DNA from 2 places in the Liquorilactobacillus satsumensis genome. Region 2 is predicted to be linked to the other one. Evidence: a T-box and tRNA genes for the amino acid it is inferred to sense, from the RefSeq annotation. Region 2 holds a T-box; the other holds one or more tRNA genes.
What was found. A T-box is a leader RNA that pairs with one kind of tRNA and senses whether it is charged. The one in region 2 lies ahead of AB3Y88_RS11000 (valine--tRNA ligase), so its partner is inferred to be a tRNA-Val.
Positions count from the first base shown of each region.

Region 1: it encodes a tRNA-Val, which carries the amino acid that the T-box ahead of AB3Y88_RS11000 (valine--tRNA ligase) is inferred to sense. The anticodon was not compared.

Region 1 covers NZ_OZ061606.1:2,070,608-2,074,768, forward strand. The annotation lists rRNA gene AB3Y88_RS09505 (23S ribosomal RNA) at 1-1,609, shown strand, start outside; rRNA gene rrf (5S ribosomal RNA) at 1,695-1,811, shown strand; tRNA gene AB3Y88_RS09515 (tRNA-Asn) at 1,819-1,891, shown strand; tRNA gene AB3Y88_RS09520 (tRNA-Ser) at 1,907-1,998, shown strand; tRNA gene AB3Y88_RS09525 (tRNA-Glu) at 2,008-2,079, shown strand; tRNA gene AB3Y88_RS09530 (tRNA-Val) at 2,086-2,158, shown strand; tRNA gene AB3Y88_RS09535 (tRNA-Asp) at 2,168-2,241, shown strand; tRNA gene AB3Y88_RS09540 (tRNA-Phe) at 2,265-2,340, shown strand; tRNA gene AB3Y88_RS09545 (tRNA-Tyr) at 2,342-2,424, shown strand; tRNA gene AB3Y88_RS09550 (tRNA-Trp) at 2,435-2,508, shown strand; tRNA gene AB3Y88_RS09555 (tRNA-His) at 2,515-2,587, shown strand; tRNA gene AB3Y88_RS09560 (tRNA-Gln) at 2,596-2,667, shown strand; tRNA gene AB3Y88_RS09565 (tRNA-Cys) at 2,690-2,760, shown strand; tRNA gene AB3Y88_RS09570 (tRNA-Leu) at 2,814-2,898, shown strand; gene AB3Y88_RS09575 (ammonium transporter) at 3,236-4,161, shown strand, end outside.
Region 2 covers NZ_OZ061606.1:2,347,437-2,351,597, reverse strand. The annotation lists gene AB3Y88_RS11000 (valine--tRNA ligase) at 1-2,129, opposite strand, end outside; T-box leader at 2,178-2,386, opposite strand; gene thiI (tRNA uracil 4-sulfurtransferase ThiI) at 2,426-3,643, opposite strand; gene AB3Y88_RS10990 (cysteine desulfurase family protein) at 3,672-4,161, opposite strand, start outside.

The DNA.
Region 1 (4,161 bases), 280 kb from region 2:
TAGCGCAAGACAGGTGAGAATCCTGTCCACCGAATGACTAAGGTTTCCTGGGGAAGGCTCGTCCTCCCAGGGTTAGTCGGGACCTAAGCTGAGGCCGCAAGGCGTAGGCGATGGATAACAGGTTGAGATTCCTGTACTAGTTATATTTGTTTGAACGATGGAGGGACGCAGGAGGCTAGGAATGCACACTGATGGAAATGTGTGCCCAAGCAGCAAGTTTGGTTACGAGTTAAATGCTTGTAACTGAGGACAAGCTGTGACGGGGAGCGAAATTATAGTAGCGAAGATTCTGATGTCACACTGCCGAGAAAAGCTTCTAGTAAGAGTATAACTACCCGTACCGCAAACCGACACAGGTAGTCGAGGAGAGAATCCTCAGGTGAGCGAGAGAACTCTCGTTAAGGAACTCGGCAAAATGACCCCGTAACTTCGGGAGAAGGGGTGCTGAGCGTAAGCTCAGCCGCAGTGAATAGGCCCAGGCGACTGTTTATCAAAAACACAGGTTTCTGCAAAATCGTAAGATGACGTATAGGGGCTGACGCCTGCCCGGTGCTGGAAGGTTAAGAGGATGGGTTAGCTTCGGCGAAGCTCAGAATTGAAGCCCCAGTAAACGGCGGCCGTAACTATAACGGTCCTAAGGTAGCGAAATTCCTTGTCGGGTAAGTTCCGACCCGCACGAAAGGCGTAACGATCTGGGCACTGTCTCAACGAGAGACTCGGTGAAATTATAATACCCGTGAAGATGCGGGTTACCCGCGACAGGACGGAAAGACCCCATGGAGCTTTACTGTAGCTTGATATTGGGTGTTTGTACAACTTGTACAGGATAGGTAGGAGCCATAGAAGTCGGGACGCTAGTTTCGACAGAGGCATTGGTGGGATACTACCCTCGTTGTATGAACACTCTAACCCGCGCCACTAAGCGTGGCGGGAGACAGTGTCAGGTGGGCAGTTTGACTGGGGCGGTCGCCTCCTAAAAGGTAACGGAGGCGCCCAAAGGTTCCCTCAGAATGGTTGGAAATCATTCGCAGAGTGTAAAGGCACAAGGGAGCTTGACTGCGAGACAGACAAGTCGAGCAGGGACGAAAGTCGGGCTTAGTGATCCGGTGGTTCCGCATGGAAGGGCCATCGCTCAACGGATAAAAGCTACCCTGGGGATAACAGGCTTATCTCCCCCAAGAGTCCACATCGACGGGGAGGTTTGGCACCTCGATGTCGGCTCATCGCATCCTGGGGCTGTAGTCGGTCCCAAGGGTTGGGCTGTTCGCCCATTAAAGCGGTACGCGAGCTGGGTTCAGAACGTCGTGAGACAGTTCGGTCCCTATCCGTCGCGGGCGTAGGAAATTTGAGAGGATCTGTCCTTAGTACGAGAGGACCGGGATGGACACACCGCTGGTGTACCAGTTGTTCCGCCAGGAGCATCGCTGGGTAGCTACGTGTGGATGAGATAAACGCTGAAAGCATCTAAGTGCGAAACTCACCTCGAGATAAGATTTCCCATTTCTTCGGAAAGTAAGACCCCTGAGAGAAGATCAGGTAGATAGGTTGGAAGTGGAAGTACAGTGATGTATGGAGCGGACCAAAACTAATCGGTCGAGGACTTAACCAAAAGAAAAAAACGGAGTTTTTGGAAGTTAACGCAAAGCAGAAGAAATATTAGCTAGTTTTGAGGGAACAAGTTTTTCTCAAAAGAGTGCGGTGATGATGGCAGGAAGGATACACCTGTTTCCATTTCGAACACAGAAGTTAAGCTTCTTAGCGCCAAGAGTAGTTGGGGGATCGCCCCCTGCGAGGGTAGGTCGTTGCCGTGCATCTAATTCCGGCATAGCTCAGTTGGTAGAGCACCTGACTGTTAATCAGGTTGTCGACGGTTCGAGCCCGCCTGCCGGAGTTTTGCATCATTGCTGGAGAGTTGTCCGAGTTGGCCGAAGGAGCATGATTGGAAATCATGTAAACGGGTAATGACCTGTTTCAAGGGTTCGAATCCCTTACTCTCCGTAGCAAGATGACCCGTTGGTCAAGTGGTTAAGACACCGCCCTTTCACGGCGGTAACATGGGTTCAAATCCCGTACGGGTCATATATTGGAGGATTAGCTCAGTTGGGAGAGCGTCTGCCTTACAAGCAGAGGGTCACAGGTTCGAGCCCTGTATCCTCCATAGTATCACGGTCCTATGGTGTAGGGGTCTAACACGCCTGCCTGTCACGCAGGAGATCGTCGGTTCAAATCCGTCTAGGACCGTTTTATATTTTAATATTTATGATGGCTCGGTAGCTCAGTCGGTAGAGCAATGGATTGAAGCTCCATGTGTCGGCAGTTCGATTCTGTCCCGCGCCACCATGGAAGGGTAGCGAAGTCTGGCTAAACGCGGCGGACTGTAAATCCGCTCCTTCGGGTTCGGTGGTTCGAATCCACTCCCTTCCATTTTTATTATAGGGGTATAGTTTAACGGTAGAACTACGGTCTCCAAAACCGTCAGTGTGGGTTCAAGTCCTACTACCCCTGCCATTTATGGCGATAGTGGCGAAGTGGTTAACGCACCGGATTGTGGCTCCGGCACGCGTGGGTTCGATTCCCACCTATCGCCTTTGTAATTGGGTTATAGCCAAGCGGTAAGGCAAGGGACTTTGACTCCCTCATGCGCTGGTTCGAATCCAGCTAACCCAGTTAGGGATTTGTTCTTTTAACTGGCGGTATAGCCAAGTGGTAAGGCAGAGGTCTGCAAAACCTTCATCACCGGTTCAAATCCGGTTACCGCCTTTAGTTGCTTTTAGGCGCTAACTGTAGTAAAATTTATTAGTAATGTTTGTTATGCCGGTGTGGCGGAATTGGCAGACGCGCTGGACTCAAAATCCAGTGCCCGTTGAGGGCGTATCGGTTCGACCCCGATCACCGGTATTATAAGTAATAAGGAGAAGGACAGAAGCAATTAGCTTCTGTCCTTTTTTGTTTATATTACGGATAAACGTGTTCCATAAGTCAAAATTCTTCGTCTAACTTTGAATTATGCAGCCAAGTTTTGTAAGGCACTTCACTTATGTCACACTCTCTTTTTTGTTTATATACGCTAGAAAAAGTAACAAATTAAAGTAAATACAAATGTTATGTTAGATATTATTACTTTTAGTCCTATTTTTCCGTTGATAATTAAGATCTTAAATTAAAGTAAAGGAAACTATAGACAAGTATAGAGTTTGAATGTTACAATTTGTGACATTAAATAGGGAGGGATCTTATGAACGCTGCAAATTCAACTTTTTTGATTATTTCAAGCGTTTTAGTTTTCTTTATGACACCTGGGTTGGCTTTTTTCTATGGTGGCTTAGTTTCAAAGAAAAATGTTGTCAATACAATGCTTTCAGTTTTTTTTATTTGTGGAATAGCGGTTGTCTTGTACGCCGCAGTTGGTTATGAGTTGTCTTTTAATGGAGATATCGGCGGAATAATAGGGCAAGTCAAGCATTTCTTTTTGAGCGGTGTTGATTTAGCTGCACTTCAATCTAAGGAACTTGGAATCAATGTAGGAACCTATCTTATTTTTCAAATGATGTTTGCAATTATCACTCCTGCATTATTTGTGGGTGCAATTGTTGGGAGAATGCGCTTTAACTTTTTACTGTTGTTCATCGTTTTTTGGTCAATTCTTGTTTATTACCCAATGGTACATATTGTCTGGAGTGCCAAAGGGATGCTGGCTTCATATGGAGTCTTGGATTTTGCTGGAGGGACAGTTGTTCATATTAATGCAGGAATCACTGCACTTGTACTTTCAGTTTTTCTTGGGAAAAGAATTGATTTTAACAAAAAAAGAGAACATTACAATATGCCCTGGGTATTGTTGGGGACAACAATTCTGTGGATCGGTTGGTATGGGTTTAATGCCGGTTCAGCTCTTGGAATGAACGAAGTCGCGGTTCAAGCATTTCTGACAACAACTGTTGCAACTGCTGCGGCTTTAGTTATCTGGATGGTTTTAGACATGCTGATTGTGGGTAAGCCAACTTTAGAAGGGGTTTGTACCGGAACAATTTGCGGACTGGTTGGAATTACTCCAGCAGCAGGTTTTGTGACCGCTGCAGGGGCTTTCTGGATTGGAGCTTGCAGTACCCTCGTTAGTTTCTGTTTCATAACTTACATTAAGCCTAAATTGAAATATGATGA
Region 2 (4,161 bases):
AACGAAGCCCCCTCATGTGGCATCTCTAACCAAATCTTTTCAGTTACAAATGGCATAATTGGATGCAGTAAACGTAAGGTCTGATCCAATACATAGCACAAAATATCTTGTGTATTCTTCTTTAAGCGCTCATCTTGACCATTAAGGTCTTCTTTTGCCATTTCGATATACCAATCGCAAAAATCATTCCAGATAAAATTGTACAAGGCCCGCCCTGCTTCTCCAAATTCGAAGCTTTCAAATAAACGTGTCACATCAGCTACAGTTTGATTAAGTCTGCTGATAATCCATTTGTCCGATAATTGCCACTGTTCTTTTGCGGGCAACTGTGCCTTAGTATTTTCTGCGAGATTCATGATCACAAAGCGACTTGCATTCCAAATCTTGTTGATAAAATTCCAAGCTGCATCCATCTTGGTATAACTAAAGCGAACATCTTGACCAGGCGCAGAACCATTTGATAAGAACCAGCGCAATGCATCTGCACCATATTTATCAATGACATCCATTGGGTCAATTCCATTTCCAAGCGACTTACTCATTTTACGTCCCTGTTCATCACGAATTAAACCATGGATTAAAACATGCTTGAATGGGCGTTTTTGCGTAAATTCAAGGCTTTGGAAAATCATGCGTGAGACCCAGAAGAAGATAATATCATACCCTGTGACCAGCGTATTAGTTGGGAAATAGCGCTTGAAATCAGGTGCATCTTCATTAGGCCACCCCATTGTAGAAAATGGCCAGAGCGCACTTGAAAACCAGGTATCCAACACATCTGGATCTTGCTTCCAATTTTCAAGATCTGCAGGAGCTTCTTCACCAACATAGACTTCCCCAGTCTTTTTATGATACCAAGCTGGAATCTGATGCCCCCACCACAACTGACGTGAAATTACCCAATCATGAATGTTATCCATCCACTGCGTAAAAGTATGTTCAAACCGCTCAGGCACAAAATCAACCCGTGCAGCTGTCTTTTGATTCTTGAGGGCTGCCTCAGCTAAAGGTTTCATTTTCACAAACCACTGTGTTGAAAGCCGTGCTTCAACCTGTACCCCAGTTCTTTCTGAGTGCCCAACACTATGCACGATTGGTTCAATTTTTAACATATAATCACCATCTTCAAGATCCTTGACAATGGCCTTACGTGCCTCAAAACGATCCATTCCTTCGTACTTGCCTGCATTTTCATTCATTGTTGCGTCTTCATTCATGGTGTTAATACGCTCAAGGTCGTGGCGATTTCCGACTCCAAAATCGTTAGGATCGTGGGCTGGAGTAATTTTAACCATCCCAGTTCCAAATTCAGGATCAACATATTCATCAGCAATAATTGGAATATGACGTCCTTGCAAAGGCAAGACCAACATTTTGCCTACAAGCTCCTGATAACGCTTATCACTCGGGTGAACCGCAACCGCAACATCTCCCATCATTGTTTCCGGACGAGTAGTGGCGATTTCAATGTAATTTTTGCCGTTAAAAGTTGTGCCATCCGCAAAGGGATACTTAACATGGTAAAAAGCACCTTTAACATCCTTGTGAATAACTTCAATATCGGACAAAGCAGTCCGCGCTTTCGGGTCCCAATTGATAATATAGTTTCCCCGATAAATTAAGCCTTTCTGATAAAGATTTACAAAAACCTTCCGCACAGCCTTAGAAAGCCCCTCATCCAGCGTGAAACGTTCACGGCTATAATCAAGTGATAAGCCAAGTTTCTTCCACTGTTGATGGATAATATCAGCATATTCACCCTTCCAATCCCAGACAGTTTGAATGAACTTCTCTCGCCCGAGGTCATAACGTGTAATCCCTTTTTCTGCTAAGCGGGCTTCAACCTTCGCCTGTGTAGCAATTCCAGCATGATCCATTCCTGGCAGCCATAAAGTATCAAAACCCTGCATTCTTTTTTGTCGAATCAACATATCCTGTAATGTTGTATCCCAAGCATGCCCTAAATGTAGTTTTCCAGTTACATTTGGTGGTGGAATAACAATTGAATATGGTTTTGCCGTCTGATCAGCACTTGGTTTGAAAACATCTTGATCAAGCCACTCTTGGTAGCGTCCCGGTTCAACCTGTTGCGGATCATATTTAGTTGACATCGAAATCTCTTTTGTCATTTTTTTCACCCTTTCTCAACTCTGCTAAAAACAAAAAAGCCGCCCTAAAAATAGGACGACTGTGCCGTGGTACCACCTAAGTTGGGTTTTTACCCCACTCTTTCCTCGTTAACGAACAGGTTTCGGTCACACTTACTAATTTCAGTGCAACAGCTCACAAGCTACTCATCTTGCTAAAAGTTATGAGATATCCCAGCAAAAAAATTATCTCTTCTCTGGTAACTTCAGTACAAGATCTTCTTGTTCAAAGCTTATGAAGATATCATAACTTTCATTGTAAGCATCGTCAAGGAGTATTAGAGCAATTCTGCAAAAGTATCACTATTTTCAGTTAAAAACTTCTCGCCACTTCTAATTTCTGTGACCTTGACTCCAGCTAAGGCCCGCTTTATCAAAGCGTCAACCGCTAGCCTTGATTCATAAAGACGAGCACGTTCTAACCGGGGTTTTGTTTTGGGAGCCGGTGGAGCAAAGATTGTACAGCAGTCCTCAAAGGGCATGACCGACAATTCAAAAGTGCCAATTTTTTGAGCAATCTCGATAATTTCATTCTTATCTAACGAAACGACTGGTCTTAAAACTGGAAGAGTTGTCACATCGTTAATTGCTACCATACTTTCCAATGTCTGCGAAGCAACTTGTCCCAAAGACTCTCCATTAAAGATTGCAAGATCATCCCGCTTGTCAGCTAACAAAGCTGCAATCCGCAACATAAAGCGGCGCTGAACCGTCATTAAATAACCTGCCGGAACATCATGCTTGACAGTTTCTTGAATTTCAGTAAATGGAACCTCAATAAATTTAATTCTTCCAGCAAAGGGTGCTAGTTTAGCTGTGAGTTCCTTTGCCTTATTTAAAGCCTGCTCGCTAGTATAAGGGGGACTAAAGAAATGAACCATTTCTAGTTCAACCCCTCTTTTAAGTGCTAAATAGCCCGCAACGGGTGAATCGATTCCTCCCGAAATCATCAACATCCCTTTTCCAGCTGTTCCAACTGGCAACCCACCCGCACCATCAATGGTCTGACTGGACAAGAAGATCCCGTTTTGCCGAATTTCTACACGCAAAATCAGATCAGGTTGCTTCATTTTAACCTTGATGCCCGGGATTGTACGCAAAATGTGACCACCTAAAAGGTCGTTCATTTCATTAGTGTCGAGCTTAAAATCATGATCAGAACGACGTGTGTTGATCTTGAACGTCATTCCCGCTTGATAATGCTCTTTGATCATTGCCACAGCAGTTTGCTTAACCGCCTCAACGTCACGCTCAACTTTAATTGAAGGTGAAAAATTCTGAATTCCAAAAACCTGCTGCAATCTTGCCATAACTGCGCTGCTGTCTTCACCATGTAACTGGATATGCATCCGATCACGATTGGCCTTCACCACCAGATCAGGAAAGTCATGCAGTGTTTCACGGACATTGAATCCAAGACGATCAATGAACGCACGCCGATTCTTTCCTTTGGTTGATAACTCGCCATAGCGAACCATTATTTCTGTATACTGCACGTTGGTATTTCCTTTCTTTTATAAAAAACTAATTAATTTTTGCAAACCGTTGATACAGCTGCTCAAATACTCGCACAAATTCTTGTGCTTCTTCCAGTGTATTATGCTCATCGAGACTTACACGCACCGCCGAAGTAGCAATTTTTTCTGGAACCTTCATTGCATTCAATGTCCCAGAAATCACATGCTTTTTCGAAGAACAAGCGCTTGTAGTAGACAAATAAATCTGGTGTTCCTCAAAAGCATGTACAATCGTTTCCCCACGCACACCATCAATTGTGAAACACAAAATATGCGGTGCAAAGGTCTGATCGAGCTGCGAAAACATGGTTACTTTGGGATACTTAATTACATTTTCATAAATAAACTGCTTGATCTTAGCTTGGCGTGCAACTTTTTCCTGTTCGTCTGTCAATAATAAACGCAAGGCCTTTGCCATTGCCGCAATTGCGGGCAAATTTTCGGTGCCGCTGCGCAAATTCTTTTCTTGACCACCACCACTCATTAATGGTGCAAGC